One region of the Paenibacillus sp. J2L1-98 genome, then DNA from elsewhere that is predicted to be linked to it. Evidence: predicted binding sites of a transcription regulator. Region 1 holds the regulator's gene; each other region holds the start of a gene.

Evidence for each region. Region 1 encodes Rex, which represses fermentation and respiration genes when NADH is low (regulators of the CRP and FNR family bind a similar motif). Its sites were predicted from a motif close to TTGTGAAATATTTCACAA; they were not measured.
Region 2: AC0YNZ_RS12410 (DUF1641 domain-containing protein) is a predicted target of Rex. The motif match lies at 2,032-2,049, and genes of this name have one in related genera.
Region 3: nadA (quinolinate synthase NadA) is a predicted target of Rex. The motif match lies at 3,013-3,030, and genes of this name have one in related genera.

The regions. Positions count from the first base shown of each region.
Region 1 is NZ_JBWDNW010000002.1:361,059-366,600, forward strand. Features, by position in the region: gene AC0YNZ_RS06350 (AAA family ATPase) at 1-941, opposite strand, end outside; gene AC0YNZ_RS06355 (hypothetical protein) at 943-1,473, opposite strand; gene AC0YNZ_RS06360 (cell wall elongation regulator TseB-like domain-containing protein) at 1,587-2,084, opposite strand; gene AC0YNZ_RS06365 (amidohydrolase) at 2,117-3,418, opposite strand; gene AC0YNZ_RS06370 (redox-sensing transcriptional repressor Rex) at 3,399-4,055, opposite strand; gene dinG (ATP-dependent DNA helicase DinG) at 4,052-5,542, opposite strand, start outside.
Region 2 is NZ_JBWDNW010000005.1:103,533-109,074, forward strand. Features, by position in the region: gene AC0YNZ_RS12405 (NAD(P)/FAD-dependent oxidoreductase) at 284-1,465, opposite strand; gene AC0YNZ_RS12410 (DUF1641 domain-containing protein) at 1,502-1,942, opposite strand; gene AC0YNZ_RS12415 (MGMT family protein) at 2,428-2,751, shown strand; gene AC0YNZ_RS12420 (ABC transporter permease) at 2,839-4,137, opposite strand; gene AC0YNZ_RS12425 (ABC transporter ATP-binding protein) at 4,153-4,830, opposite strand; gene AC0YNZ_RS12430 (MerR family transcriptional regulator) at 4,996-5,542, shown strand, end outside.
Region 3 is NZ_JBWDNW010000026.1:57,668-63,209, forward strand. Features, by position in the region: gene hpt (hypoxanthine phosphoribosyltransferase) at 1-278, shown strand, start outside; gene ftsH (ATP-dependent zinc metalloprotease FtsH) at 377-2,377, shown strand; partial or broken gene AC0YNZ_RS27390 (ABC transporter permease subunit) at 2,674-2,794, shown strand; gene nadA (quinolinate synthase NadA) at 3,097-4,035, shown strand; gene nadB (L-aspartate oxidase) at 4,169-5,542, shown strand, end outside.

The DNA of each region.
Region 1 (5,542 bases):
TTATCGATTGCCATCGATAAATGGCTTTCTGCTATTTTGTCACAGCTCTCCCGCATCGCATAAATCGCCGCTTCATTCATGACGCTCTCCAGCTGTGCGCCTGAGAAACCATATGATTCTCTTGCGATTCGGTCCAAGTCAACATCATCATCTATCGGCTTATTTTCTGCATGTATATTCAAAATATGCAGTCTGCCCTTCTTATCCGGCAGTTCGACTCCAATGTGACGGTCGAAGCGACCCGGACGCAAAAGTGCGCTGTCGAGCATTTCCTTTCGGTTGGTAGCCGCGATCAACAAAATACGCGGCGATTCATTCGCGTAAATACCGTCCATCTCAGTCAGCAGCTGATTCAAGGTTTGATCATATTCACGCTGCTGCCCGCCGTCCCTTTTGCCGCCGATGACTTCAATCTCATCGATGAAAATAACAGCGCTGCTTTTTTTCGCCTTGTTCGCCTTTGTACGCGCCTCTTTAAACAGGTCGCGCACACGTCCAGCACCTACACCGACATACATCTCAACGAACTCGCTGCCGGAAGCGGCCAAATAAATGGAATCCGTATATTGCGCTGCCGCCTTAGCGAGCAAAGTTTTGCCGGTTCCCGGCGGTCCTGCTAATAAAATGCCTTTCAACGGACGAATGCCCAGCTTAGCAATTTTATCTTGATGGACGAGAAAATCAAGCGCCTCGACAAGCTCCTGCTTTGCCCGCTCCTGGCCCCCGATTTGCTCGAACGTTAATGGTGTCGATTTTTCTTCCGTGCGGCGCTTCTGGCCGGTTATTGCGGTTAGCTTGCCTCTGCCGCGTGCTGCGTAAACAACAGCAAAACCAAGCAAGCCAAGCATAAGCATCGGCACGACATTTTGCCCGATATAAATAAAAAAAGCGATAAGAACAGGCACAAAGCCTATTGCGATTTCCGCTCCGTATTTTCTCATATTACCACGCCTCCAGTTGGCCTGGCGTACGTGGAAGCACCACATATTTAACAGCTTCAGAATTTTTTATCGTGATATAAACATTCGTTTCATCCATTTCAGTCGTAACTTTTACATCCTTCATGGACTTCGCGGCATCGTTCATCGCATTTGGGATGCTGGAGTACGTTTTTGTCTCCATCGCTTCCGCAACTTTAAACAACGACGCATACCATAAATCATCTAACTGTTTGTTAGACTTGCCCTTGATTTCAAGCTTAAGTTTGCGGTCACCAAAAACATCCTTGCCGTTTACCGAAATGCTCTCATATATGTCTCGAATATTAGCATCAGGTGCGAGCTCGAGCTGAATAATTACTTGGTCGCGATTCATCACAGGCTTGTCAGACGATACAACGCCCTGAACTTCCTTAACGACTTGCTCTATTGGCGCTGCTACGGCTACTTGATTGTAGATAGCCCAGCCTCCAAATAAAACGGAAGCCGTAATCGCAGCTGTAATGATAACAGGCATCACTCGTGGTCTCATCATAATCAAAATCCCTCCTGCAGCATATTATGATCTTTCCGTATATCAACTCCGCTATACGAAAGTATATCACGAAACGCTTCAGGAATCGTCCTGCAATATAAGGAAACGGAGCCTTAAGGCTCCGTTTTGGCAGGTAACTTATATGAATCGATTAAATCTCCGTTATCGAAGCTGTAGAAATCATAGAAAAAATGCTGCGGCTTCCGGCCGTCACTATAATAGAGCTCCCAAACCGGCTTATCGTCAAGCAATCCGGGCTGAATTCGTTTCAATTCGGAATCAGGCTTCTCGTTTTTAAACATATTGGTAAGCTGGCGCTCGCTAATGCCTTCAGAGGATTTTCTAATCTCCGGCAGTCTATCTTCGGTCAGCCATACGAATACCTTTTCGTCCGCTTGATTTTTGCCTTCAACGACCCAGCTTTCCTTATTCCATATATGATGATATACGTTCTTGATCGATGCAAGTTCAGCCGCTTTTATCGCTTGTTTTTTGACATCTCTTATAGCTGACCATTGCGGGTTTTGTATTTCGCGAAAGTATATAAAGAAAACGGTAATGAACAGCAAGAGGCAAGCGACGATAACGAACAGCCATCTTTGCAGTGTCATGAACGGCGGACGTTTCCTGACTATCGCGCGCATTAGGCTCTCAACAACCTCTCGAAACTCGCTTGCGCCTCGTAACGGATTTTCTCCTCATCGAGCAAGGTGCATTCGCCGTTTTTCAATACTTGACGGCCGTCAATCCATACATGCTGCACATCGCGTCCAGAACCGGAATAGACCAAATGAGAGATTATATCCGTTTTCGGGTAGAAATGAGGCTGCTCGATGTCTATAGCGATGAAATCGGCCTTCATCCCTGCCTTCAGGCTGCCGATTTGATCTTGCTGCCAAATGGACTTTGCGCCATAGACCGTACCCATCTTTAATGCCTCGAGTGCCGGAACAGCAGTAGGATCTCCCGAAACGCCCTTATGCAGCAAAGCCGCAAAACGAATTTCTTCGAACAAATCTAAATTATTGTTGCTGGCGACACTATCCGTTCCAAGCGATACCGTTACACCGGCACGAAGCAGCTCCGGAACGCGCGCGATGCCGCTTGCCAGCTTAAGGTTGCTGACAGGGTTATGCGATACCGCTACTTCTTTCGCAGCAAGCAGCTCAATCTCAGCATCATTCAGATGAACCGCATGCGCCACCAAAGCAGGACGCGAGAAAAAGCCAAGACGATCCAAATGCTCTACTGGACGCAGGCCATAATCGCGAACGTTTTGCTCAACCTCAGCGATCGTTTCAGACATATGCGTATGAAGCGGCAAATTGTAATCATGGGCCGCCTGAACGAATCGTTCGATATATTCAGGAGGACAAGTATAAGGAGCATGAGGGGAAATCATTGTCGTAATGCGGCCGTCCGCTTTGCCGTTCCAGTCACGGGCGAAGGCAATCGCTTCGGTAAGCTTGGCCTCTTGCACCTCTGTCGGACAAAGACCGATAACGCCTCTAGTCAAAACGCCGCGGATGCCGCTCTGCTCAACCATCTGTGCGACCTGATCCATCCGGTCATACATATCGACGAAAGCAGTCGTGCCCGAACGAAGCATCTCTACAATGGCTAGAGCGCTGCCTGCGCGCGTATCTTGATCGACATATTTGCCTTCCATCGGCCACATCTTTTGCTCCAGCCATACTTGCAGATTTTGATCATCCGAGTATCCCCGAAGCAAACTCATCGCTGCGTGACCGTGCGTATTAATAAGACCCGGCATAAATGCCAATTTACTGCCGTCGATTTTTTGAACATCCCCGGAAAGCTGCTCTGGCGCCTCTGTGCCTATGTAGGTGATCCGATCATTCGTAACGACCATATGCCCCTTAAAGGACGGATTTGCATCATCCATCGTAATAAACAAACCATTTTCAATCCAAATCTGACTCATTCTGCGCCTCTCCTTCTCTAACCAAATAATAAGCTAAGCTAAGCAATTCTTTCGTAAAATCTGCATTTTGTATTCTAACCTCATCCGGTACCCGTAAGATGGCAGGCGCGAAGTTCAATATCCCCTCGACGCCTGCATCCACAAATTGATTGGCGACATTTTGCGCTTCAAAGGCCGGTACCGTAATGATGCCTATTCTAATTTTTTGTTCCGCAACAGTTTTCGCCAGCTCGCTCATAGGCAGCACTTTCAAATTATTTATGCTCGTTCCGATCTTGTTCGGATGAATATCGAATACGGCCGTAATTTGCATGTTGTCCTTGGAATACTTATTGTAATTGCATAAGGCGTGCCCCAAATTACCGGCCCCCACCAATGCAACCTTAATCGTCTGATCAACCTTCAAAATTTGCCGTATCTTTTCAATTAAGTAAACGACGTCGTAGCCGACTCCCTTACGTCCAAATTCACCGAAATAAGCGAGATCCTTGCGGATTTGAGCAGGGTTTAGATCAAGCTTCACGCCTAAATCTTGAGATGAAACGGTTTGGACTTCGCGATTAAGCATCTCGTTTAATACTTGAAGATAAATAGGAAGCCGCCTGACGACAGCCTCCGATATTTTCGTTTGCTTCATCGCTTTTCCTCCTCTACACTTGACGCGGCTTGACTAACCAGCGGCTCCTGCTTTTCATCGGACAGCCATTCCCGCATACGGACGACTAATTGATCCGTATGCATCGTTTCGATTTTTGGACCCGGCAGCGAATATAAGAAATGCTTCCCATAATAAGTGTCGATTACCCTTGTATCATAAATAATTACAATTCCTTTGTCCTGCGACGTTCTTACAAGCCTGCCGAAGCCCTGCTTAAAGCGGATAACCGCTTGAGGTATGGAGAGCTTCATAAACGGGTTCTGCTTTTGCCGCTGCAGCATTTCCGCCTTAGCCTCCGCCAACGGATGATTCGGCGGCTGGAAAGGCAAACGAACGATTGCTAAGCAAATCAATGCTTCGCCGGGTATGTCTACACCTTCCCAGAAGCTGCTCGTTCCGAGCAAAACGGACTCGGGCGTTTGACGGAATCGTCTTGTGAGCTTCGTGCGGTTACCGCTGTCGATCCCTTGTCCGAGCACCTGAATACCTGCTGAGCTAAGCAGCTCCTTGAGGGGCTCATAGACCTGCTTAAGCATACGGTAGGAAGTAAACAGTACAAGCATCCTGCCGTTTGTTTCTTTCGCTGCGTCAGCTAGCGATTTAACAAGCATTTCCAAGTATGAACCATCAACGGCGGCTCCTTTCAAAACTGGGAAATTGCGCGGTATGACCACAAGCGCCTGCTCCCTGTAATTGAACGGAGATGGCAGTTGTACCGTCTTAAGCCTACCTTGCTCTTCATAACCGGACAAGCCCAGCTGCTCAGCAGCATATTGAAATGATTTTTGCACAGATAAAGTGGCTGACGTAAGCACAATACTTTCTTTTACATCGAAGAAATATTTTTGCAGCTGCGCGCTTACATCTACCGGAACGCCGTACAATTGCACAGACCGATAGCGGTATACACTGCTTGCTTCGATCCAGAATACCGAATCCGCCAGCTCTAATTTAATAAACGTCCTCAGTTCATCCTTCAGCCGCGATAAATCACGAACGGCGCCGTTAAGATCGGTAATTATCGCTTGCACGCTGGAATCATCAACCCGGTCTTTGATGTCAGTAACCATTTTATCGACGGTTCGAATAACGCGGTTAAGCTCCGTATACAGGTTTGCTTCAACAGATTCGCTTTCCTCCCAGCTTGCAGGGAGCTCGTTTTTCTTAAGCCGGCATACCGATTGCCCGTTCTCGGTTGGACTATCGGATGAAGTGGACGTAAAGCTGTAGAACATCTCGAACAGCTTATCCCAATGCTCCTTTATCTCCCCAAAAATCGGTATGACCGTATCAATCGTCTCCAGCCAGGAAGCCTGATGGGCGTCATCTTCATACATGAGCTTTTGGCGCAGCGCAGGCAATAATCCTGTACGGTTGTCCTTGAACAAACGGAGCACGGCCTGCGTCAGTGAGAAATAATTTATTTGCATGCCAAGATGCTTTCCGGCTACCTCTTCAACATGATG
Region 2 (5,542 bases), on a different contig from region 1:
ATGATGCCATTGCCGTCACGCTAGGTAATACCTAGTAATCCCTGATGATACTCGGTGGTATAAAACAATACACGGAATTACGAAGTAACTCTTTGTGGTTCTTTGTATTACCACGAACGGTTTATTCATTAAAAAGTTGTTTCAGTGGGGATAGTATTCAGGATCGAGGCGCCGGCGCGATCGTACGCACAAGTAGATGCGGCATTACATTCGAAGTGTTGACTAATAAAAAAAGGAGGGCAGCCTGCCCTCCTTTTTTTTATTGATATTTAATTGATACTTATTAGTACGCAAGTGCGAATAGACCGTGGATATGCGACAGGTAACGAACGTTACTTGCTTCCTTCATCAACGACGCAGGCAAGCCTTTCAGCTGTGTCGAGTTGCCGCCGATTGTGCCTACGCCGTCTTTGCGGCCAAGGCTTCCAAGCGTTCCGGAGAACACCGGTACAAACTTCTCCATAGCACCGCCCTTAATTTGAGCTGCCAGGTTGTAGCCTACCGTTTCACCCATTTGCCATGCAAGCTGAGCTGTTGGCGGGTAAGGACGCTCGCCGCCCTCCGGGAATACTACCGCACAGTCGCCAGCAAGGAACACGTCGGAATGCGAAGTCGACTGAAGCGTTGGCGTAACGGTAGAACGGCCGCGATCCTCTGCAAGGCCGCTGCTGCCAACAACCGGATTGCCTTTCACGCCGCCGGTCCAGATGATTGTGCTGGATTCGATCGTGCGTCCGTCTTTAAGCGATACGGAGCTTTTTGTTGCTTCGGTAATCGCAACGTTCGTAATGAAGTTGACGCCGCGTTTCTCAAGGCTTGTTACGGCACGTTCGATCAATACTTTCGGGAAGATTGGCAGAACGGCAGGGCCGGCTTCTACACAATATAGCGAAATGTCCTTGAAGTCGATTCCTTTGCTGCGGCAAATCTCAGGCAGTCTGTCAGCGAATTCGCCGACTAGCTCAACGCCAGTCAAGCCGCCGCCGCCCACAACGATTGTTGCGTCAGCTTTTTTGCCTGATTTTTTGTAAGCATCGAGGCGAGCCTCAACATGCTGGCGGATGCGGTTAGCATCAGCAACGGATTTAAGCACAAGGCTGTTCTCTTCCAGGCCTGGAATGCCGAAGTAGTTCGTTTCGCTGCCAAGAGCAACGACAAGCGTGTCGTACTTCTGTACTTGCCCGCTTTCAAGAACGACTTTCTTTTCATTTGGTTTAATTTCTTTTACCGAATCAACGATAATATTTACTTGCTTGTCACCTAGAAGCTTGCTAAGCGGAAGAGCAACGGCTTGCTCAGCGATCGTGTCCCCTGCAAGTCTGTGTAGCTCGGTAATGATTTGATGAGTTGGGAAACGGTTAACGATTGTGATGCTTGCTTCTGCTGCTGACAAGTGCTTGCGTGCTGTTAGAGCAGTAAGAAGACCGCCATAACCGCCACCAAGGATTAAAATTTGCTTCGACATGTTCATCCTCCATTCGTTCTATGCGTAATCAGTGTTTTATGCTTTTTCGTTTTTCCGTTCAGACAGTACGCTTAGGAAAGCTTGCGCAAAGCGCAACGTTTTTTGAACTTCCGGATCCTTCAGCATTTTTAACATCGCGAATAGGCCAACAGTGGAACCTGCAGCTTCTTGCGAGCGCTCGCCAGCTTCAATAGCCGCTGCTGCGATACCTTTTGCTTTCTCTTGAACCGGTTTGACGAATTCACCGATACCTTGAGCGAAATCGTTGATCAACACTTTGTCTGTAGCGATGTTCTGTGCGAAATCATAAGCTTGGGTCATTAGCGTAACCATTTCGGCTAACTTCGGAAGGTTATCCACGAGCACAGTCAGCGACTGTTGAACCTCCGGCTTCATTAACTGATCGAGTACATCCAACGATTGTTTTTCTTCAACGAGTGTTGCTGCGACCTCTTGTCCAGCAGATAGTTGTGACATAATAGAATGTCCTCCTTTACGTAAAGTTGAAAGTGAGTTGTAGTCTCAATTGAGTCAGCCGCTAACGGTACCGATGTACCCCTGAAAGATTGTTACACTTTTCACATAGTTCTTCAAAAAATGTTTGTGCACAATTTCACAGCCTGATCCTTGCCTCGGCAAGGATAAATGTTATAGCGAGTATGACGTAATCGGATTTAAACCCTTTGCTTCTATTCTACAACGTTTTGGTCAAAAGATAAAAAGAAATTTATAACTTTTCTTAAAAAATGTTGCGTTTTGTCGTTATAGACGAGAAAATGGATGCATTTTGTAGATATTAAGGGGGTCTTACTGGGAAATAGGGACATGACTTTGATGACGGACAGCTTTTAAAACTCTAATAAGACTATATAATGATTTGAAAAAGGGTTCACAACGTCTATGAACTGCCAAATAGAAATTCCGTGTAAAACAAACGTTATAACCGAGAGCGAGCGATCCGCATGCAGCCTTTTACGCAAAGAGTCATTGAAATTATAAAATCGATCCCCGCAGGCTTCGTCATGACATACGGTCAAATCGCGGAGCAGGCGGGAAGCCGCAGAGGAGCCCGGCAGGTCGTACGGATCCTTCACTCGCTAAGCGGTATTCATAATCTTCCCTGGCACAGGGTAGTTAATGCGCAAGGTGAAATTGCGATTCGGGACGAGGAAGCCCGCTATATGCAGATTCTTTACTTAAACGGGGAGGGCGTGGCAACGAGCAGGGACGGAAGGGTCGATTTGGATAAATATCGCTATAACGCCGTAAGGGCTGAAGAAGGATAAGCTCCATAAAATAAGTATTAGACTAACCAGAGCAAAAAACAGAGGCAGCTTAGAACATGAGGATCATGTTTTAGACTGCCGCTGTTGTTAAATATCTCTGCGCAGCGCTTGAAGAACGTCAATTTCGGTCGCGCGGCGGGCGGGCCGCATGCCCGACAGAATGGCGATGCCGATACTGATGGCTGCCGATACCCAGATTAGCGTAAATGGAATATAGCTGAATAAGAAGTCCGCCGGGCCGCTATCCTTATTTTGACTGTTGAGGATGAGGGGAATGATCTTGTTGGCTGCAAGGCTGACGAGAAAGGCGGCTAATGTGCCGATGAGCGTGCCGACGACTCCGATAAAGCTGCTTTCCATGAGAAAAATGCTTCGAATCGAGGCAGGAGACGCGCCGATCGCTTTCATAATGCCGATATCCTGCGTTCGCTCGGTCACGGCCATCGTCATCGTGTTGTAGATCCCGATGGCCGCAATTAAGACGGCGATCGCCCCCACGAATAAAAGTCCAAGCTTGACGAACAAGAAGATGGAGTCCACTTTATTAAGCTCATTTACGACCGAATAGACATTGTAGCCGCCGTCTTTAATGATTTTGGCGATACCGCTCACATCCTGCATATCCTCTGCGTATACGCTGACGTTTTTGAAGCGGTCTAGCAGCAGCCGGTCATCAGCGGACAATATGGCGGCAGCAGCTTTGAGCGCTTGTTCGTCCATAAATACACTGCTGTCCTGCAGCCATTCTTTGGGCGGCTGCTTTAGCACGCCTACAATGGTTGCATGGAGCTCCAGCGATTGCTGCTTTGTCTTTCTATTAGCGTCAATGGGCTGCAGCAGAGTAATGGTTATTTGCTCGTTCAACAAACTTCCCTTGTAAGTCTGCTCTGGCTTTGAAGGATGACGAAGCGTCTCCGCAAAGTTATAGCCAACGATAATTTCATGCTCGTTTACCGGGAGTCTTCCCTCTGCCAATTCTAATTTTCCATTCTTCTCCGCCTCCATATAGGTAAATACCGGCGAGTGGCCGGTTTCGGCGGAATAATCGCCAATGGCGTACTTGGAGGTGAGGCTAACCATATTTTGACGTACAACGGATGCGACATGAGGGATGCTTTCAAAAAATTCCACCTGCTCCATCGTATATAGCGAAGAGGCGTAATCTGTCCCGTCTGCCGGCTTTGTTTTCCCGTAAATCGAGATTTCGGTTATTTTGCCATAGGACGTAATCTGCTCGGTGATACTCTTCTGAAAGCCGAAACCGATTGAAGCGAGCACCACGAGGAAGCAGCAGCCCATCGCCGTCGCCAAAATCGTCATGAACAGCCGCGATTTATTTTTTTTCATATTTTGCTTCACAAAACGAAACTTATCTTTCCATCTCATTCGAATCCCCCGCTCCTATATAACCAATTGTCCGTTATGAATGGTAACCGACCGGTGCGCGATGGAAGCGACCTCGGCGTCATGCGTAATCATGAGAAACGTTGTGCCTAAGTCCCTGTTCAAACGGCGGATAAAATCAAGCACCGTCTGCTCGGTCTCACTGTCCAGGCTGCCTGTAGGCTCATCGGCCAAAATAATGGACGGCCGCAGCACCATTGCCCGGGCAATGCCGATCCGCTGCTGCTGTCCGCCGGACAGCTCGCTTGGATAGTAGTGCTCATATTCGCTCATGCCGACCATTTCCATCGTTTCCTTCACCAGCTTCCCGCGCTCCTTCTCGTCAATTCCCTTCAAAGTAAGCGGCAGCTCGATGTTATGGAAGGCAGTCAAGCCGGGCATGAGCTGAAAGCTTTGAAAAATAAAGCCCATATGGGCTAAACGGAATTTCGACCACTGCGACTCGTTATAGCCGGTTACGTTGATCCCGCCTATACGAATGCTCCCGCTTGCCGGTTTCATGTAGCCGGCTGCGAGATTAAGCAGCGTCGATTTGCCCGAGCCGCTTCGTCCGAGCACGGACACGATCTCGCCTTTTGCAACCTCGAGGCTCACGCTGCTTAATACGGGAACGATCCTTTCGCTGCCTTTTTTCCCGATACGGAATTGATGTGATAAATTTTGTATAGAGATCAATCTGGACAACATCCTTTCTTTGCTGTTTACGCTAGTATTCGAAAGAAAGACGGAGGGCGGGCCGGAAATGTAGCATTTCGGGAAAGACTGTAAGAAATGTATTTTGCATATTGACTCTCACGTTGCGTGATCCTTTATAGTTTTATTAAGGGAGGTTTGACAGCGATGAAGGTAAAAGAGGTTGCCGGTTTGGTCGGGATCAGTGTGCGCACGCTGCATCATTACGATGAGATCGGACTGCTTAAACCGGAGAAAATAACAGAATCCGGCTATCGTCTCTACTCTGATCGCAATTTAGAGATGCTGCAGCAAATTTTGTTTTTTCGCGAGCTGGGCTTTCCCTTGAAAAAAATTAAAGAAATCGTCAGCAGTCCTTCCTTTAACCGGGTGGAGGCGCTGGAGCTGCACCGCAGGATGCTGCAGGATAAACGGCGCCAGCTGGAGCAAATGATTATTACGATTGATCGGACGATTCAGCACGCGAGAGGAGAAATCGAAATGACAAATGAACAGAAGTTCGAAGGCTTTGACTTCAGCAGCAACCCCTATGAGCAGGAGGCGCGTGAACGCTGGGGAGATGAGGCAGTAGACAAATCGAATGCCAGACTGGGCAAAATGACGAAGCAGGAGCAGGAGGAACTGGCAGGCAGCATGAACGCGATCTACACTAAGCTTGCAGCGCTTAGGAATGATTCGCCGGAGTCAGAGCAAT
Region 3 (5,542 bases), on a different contig from region 1:
CGGTCGAAGGCCGTGATGTTCTGATCGTTGAGGACATTATCGACAGCGGGCTTACGCTCAGCTATTTAATCGATGTACTAGAACGTCGCAATGCGAAATCGGTCACCGTCGTAACATTGTTCGATAAACCGGCGCGCCGCACCGTTGAACTGGAAGCGGATTATAAGGGCTTTACGCTGCCGGACGAGTTTGTTGTCGGTTATGGACTGGATTTTGCTGAAAAATACCGCAATCTTCCTTATATTGGTATTTTAAAACCGCAGATTTATGAGAAATAATAGCGATTCACCCGTACATGCCCTTCTCCGTATACCTCTATTGTTATGGAAAGTCATGCTATGGTAAAATATTTTAAGCGTCTGAGAGGAGGTTGGGGATGAATCGGATCATCCGTAATACTGGTTTTTATTTAATTATCTTTTTGGTGACCGTTGGGATTTTTCAATTTATCAGCAGCCAAAATGACACGACAGTTGGATTGCGATATGATGAGCTTCGTGCTGCAGTTGAATCAGGCAATGTTAAGGAACTGAGTGTTAAGTATGAGAACCAAACTTATTTTGTTACTGGTAAATATAATACAAAGCCTGCAGGCGCGGACAGCGATCAGTTCGTATCCAGGGTAAGCGTCAAAGCAGAGGAGAAAATCCTCGCTTGGCAGGAGCAGTTCGGGTTTAAGCTGGAGAGCAAGGAAATGGACCAGCCAAGCATTTGGCTTACATTCCTCACTTCCATTATTCCGTTTGTCATTATCTTTGTCCTGTTCTTCTTCTTAATGAATCAAGCTCAGGGCGGCGGCGGCAAAGTGATGAACTTTGGCAAGAGCAAAGCGCGTCTTTATGATAATGAGAAGAAGCGGATTACATTTGAAGATGTCGCTGGCGCTGACGAGGAGAAGCAAGAACTCGTTGAGGTTGTGGACTTCTTGAAGGATCCGCGGAAATTCAATCTGGTAGGCGCTCGCATTCCGAAGGGCGTATTGCTCGTTGGTCCTCCGGGTACTGGTAAAACCTTGCTTGCTCGTGCAGTAGCAGGGGAAGCGGGCGTGCCGTTCTTCAGCATCTCCGGTTCTGATTTCGTAGAGATGTTCGTCGGTGTCGGCGCATCCCGTGTACGTGATCTGTTCGAGAACGCAAAGAAAAATGCTCCATGTATCATTTTTATTGATGAGATTGATGCTGTAGGTCGTCAGCGCGGCGCCGGTCTTGGCGGCGGGCATGATGAGCGTGAGCAAACGCTCAACCAATTGCTCGTTGAAATGGACGGCTTTGGCGCTAACGAAGGCATTATCATTATAGCTGCGACAAACCGTCCGGATATTCTGGATCCGGCACTTCTACGTCCAGGCCGTTTTGACCGTCAAATTACGGTTGACCGCCCAGACGTGAAAGGCCGCGAAGCGGTGCTTAAAGTGCATGCCCGCAACAAACCGCTTGCGAAGGATGTTAAGCTAGAGGTTATTGCGAAGCGTACGACAGGCTTCAGCGGTGCCGATCTTGAAAATTTACTTAATGAAGCAGCGCTTCTGGCTGCACGTCGCAATAAGAAGGATATCGCTATGGTCGAGGTTGATGATGCAATCGATCGTATCATTGTCGGTACGGAGAAGAAGAGCCGTGTCGTCAGCGATCGTGAGAAACGTATTGTCGCTTACCATGAGGCGGGACATACCATTGCAGGCTACTTCCTGGAGCATGCCGATATGGTACACAAGGTTACGATTATTCCTCGCGGCCGCGCTGGCGGATACGTCATTATGCTGCCGAAAGAAGATCGTATGCTTGTAACCAAGCAAGAGCTTCTCGACAAAATAACGGGCTTGCTTGCGGGCCGCGTAGCCGAAGAGCTGTTTATTGGCGAAATCGGAACAGGAGCTTACAGTGACTTTAAACAAGCGACAGGCATCGTGCGCAGCATGATTATGGAATACGGTATGAGCGATAAGCTTGGTCCGATGCAGTTCGGCAGCTCGCAAGGTCAAGTATTCCTTGGCCGTGATATTGGTCATGAACAGAACTATTCCGATGCGATTGCATACGAGATTGACCAAGAGATGCAAAGTATCATTACCGGCTGCTACGATCGTGCGAAGAAGCTATTAACGGAGAAGAGCAAGGAAATGCATATTATTGCTCAAACGCTGCTCAGCGAAGAAACGCTTGAACTTGACCAAATCAAACGTTTGGTTGAGACCGGTTCTTTGAATGGCAGCACACCTGTGGATGGAGCTTCAGCTACAAATGAACCGACTTCTGAACCGATTGTTGAGACGGTTGGGGACGTTAAAGTGCGCATCCAGACTCGTGAAGAGGCAGAGATTAAAGCTCCTGTCCTTGAGAAGCGGGAAAACCCGGAAGATCCGGATAAGAACGAGTAAATATTTTTTGCCAATGGCAAGTTAAAATCGTCCTGCTGCTTATAAGCAGCAGGACGATTTTTTTTATTAACGTTCAGATTTCCTATCCAACTTTATAATGGCGAAGTTTCTTGTCGAGAAGGGTCAGCAAAAGTCGATGCCCATTCATGACTCGGCGATGGTGAAAATGGACTGGCTCATCAATTTGATGGACAATGCTCGTATGCACTGGGGAACGACCATTGCGCTCATATGCATCGCCTTGTTTTATGTCGTGTTGTGGCGTACGAAGCAATGCTATGAGCTGCGTGCTGTTGGCCATTGCCTTCATCAGCTACTTCGTCTTGTTCCGCACGCCGTTCGGCTTGCGTTTGCGCGCGGGTGGGCGAGCATCCTAGCTCTGCGGACACGGCCGGAATCAGCGTTAGTGATTTTAGGGTCTCATTCCATTGATGGATTGAAGCTCTTTTCTAATTTTGAAGGCTTATTTACGCCGAACTTTGCCCTAAGTCTGCCCTCTTCGTAATTAATTTTAAGTTGCCACCCTAAAAAGGACTTTAATACATTGACAGTAGCATCTACCACGTGTAAATTAAATCTTAATCAAATGAATTTATGCCTTTTGGTTTAAACTATAGGTAAGCGACTTTCTAAGTTTGTGCATCAATTCACAAAGTCGAGCTTGCTGTATAATGGAATGGGAATTATCTCCCATCCCTCATAAGAGGAGAGGATCTACTGTGGAAGCACTGGCACTGGAACGCAAGGCGGAGCAAAACCGAGAGCTGCGTGAACGGTTGTTACAGTTGAAGAAAGAACGGAACGCAATCATTTTAGCCCATTATTACCAACGTGATGAAATTCAAGAGGTAGCCGATTTCCGTGGAGATTCCTTCCTGCTTGCGCAGAAGGCAGCCCAAACGGATGCCGATGTTATCGTTTTTTGCGGCGTTCACTTTATGGGCGAGAGCGCAAAAATTTTGGCACCGAACAAAACGGTTATTATTCCCGACGAGCGTGCAGGCTGCCCGATGGCAGACATGGTAAGCGTTGACGGCTTGCGTAAGCTTAAAGCGCAGCATCCGAATGCAACGGTCGTTACGTATATTAACTCGTCTGCGGAAATTAAAGCGGAAACTGACATTTGCTGTACATCGGCGAATGCGGTTAAGGTTGTCAATTCGGTAGAAGGCGATGAAGTCATCTGGGTGCCGGACAAAAACCTCGGTCATTATGTACAGCAGAATACCGATAAGAAAATGATTATCTGGGAAGGCTACTGCAACACGCATGACATGCTTACCGTTAAAGATGTAGAAGAAATGAAAGCGAAGTATCCGAACGCGCAATTTGTTGTGCATCCGGAGTGCCGTCCGGAAGTAGTTGAGCTTGGGGATTTCGTCGGCAGTACAACCGCAATCATTAAATACTGTAAGGAATCGGATTGCCAGGAGTTTATTGTCGGGACTGAGGATGGTACAGGCTACCAGCTTCGTTTGGACAGCCCGGGCAAGACATTCCATTTTGCATCAAAATATTTGGTTTGCCCGAACATGAAGGTTAACAATTTGAAAAAGCTCGTGAAATGCTTGGAAACGATGCAGCCTCAAATTTATGTACCGCCGCATGTTGCGGATCAAGCTCGATTGTCCTTGGAGCGCATGCTACTCGTGAAGTAGTATGCGCTGCTCCTATATATGAAATATAAGAATTGATTTATTTCATCTTTATTTTGAATGCTTATATTTCACTCGGAACGTAAGCAACGCAGCCAAAGGACGGCTTTTGCCGTTTACGCTTGGAGGAGCCATAATGATTCCCAGATATTTAGTCGATGTGCAGCTAAGTGAGCTGCCTGTTATTGAAAAAGACGTCATTGTAATCGGGGCCGGCATTGCCGGTCTTTTTACCGCTATACGGGCAAGCGAAAATAATTCCGTTCTTATGATTACTAAAAAGTCGCTGCTCGACAGCAATACGCGCTATGCTCAAGGCGGTATCGCTGCCGTTATATCGGACGAGGATTCTCCTGCTTACCATAGGGATGATACGCTCGTAGCGGGCGCCGGCTTGTGCTCGAAAGAAGCGGTTGATGTACTCGTGCATGAAGGGCCGAAGGGCGTTCGCAGCTTAATCCAGATGGGTACGCAATTCGATTTGGAGAATGGCGAATTTGCGCTCACGAAGGAAGGCGCGCACAGCCAACGGCGTATTTTGCATGCTAACGGCGATGCTACCGGTTTTGAGATCGTTCGGGCTTTATCGGAAAATGCGGTTGCTAATCCGAAAATTGAAGTTTGGGATGACCATTTCGTTATCGATCTGGTTACGCAGGATGGCGTATGCTGCGGCGCAATCGTACAAAGGCCGAGTGGGCAACGCTTGTTCGTCAAAGGCAAAGCGGTCATTTTGAGCTCAGGCGGAGCTGGACAGCTGTATCGCTATACTACAAATCCTGAGGTTGCAACAGGAGACGGGATTGCGATGGCTTACCGTGCGGGCGCCTACATTCAGGATGTGGAGTTTATCCAATTCCATCCAACCTCGCTTTGCTACCCCGGTGCACCGAGATTTCTTATTTCAGAAGCTGTGCGCGGAGAGGGCGCTTATCTTCGCAATATTAAAGGCGAGCGCTTCATGGATCGTTACCATGAACAGCTGGAGCTGGCGCCTAGGGATGTCGTGGCACGGGCAATCGTCAGTGAAATGGAAGAAACAAAGTCGACCTTCGTTTATATTGATATTACGCATGAATCGGCAGAAATGGTGAAGCATCGTTTTCCAACGATTTATGAATATTGCTTAAGATACGGTCTTGACTTAACATCAGACTGGATTCCGGTAGCTCCCGCTATGCATTATATGATGGGCGGAGTGAAAACCGACTTAAATGGGGAAACGAATATTAAGCGTTTGTTTGCTTGCGGCGAGGTATCCTCGACAGGTGTGCATGGTGCTAACCGGCTTGCAAGCAACTCGCTTTCCGAAGCGATCGTATTCGGCAGAAGAATCGTGAAGCGTATTGACGAGCTTCCGGGCAATTCGGTTGATCCTGTTATTGATAATGAATCAGAGCGCAGCAGCACGCCGATTCAGGCTGTCGTGGAAAGAAGGCTTAAGCTGCAAAAAATTATGGTGCGCTATGCAGGCTTGCGCCGTGATGCGAAGGGGCTCGAGAAGGGGCTT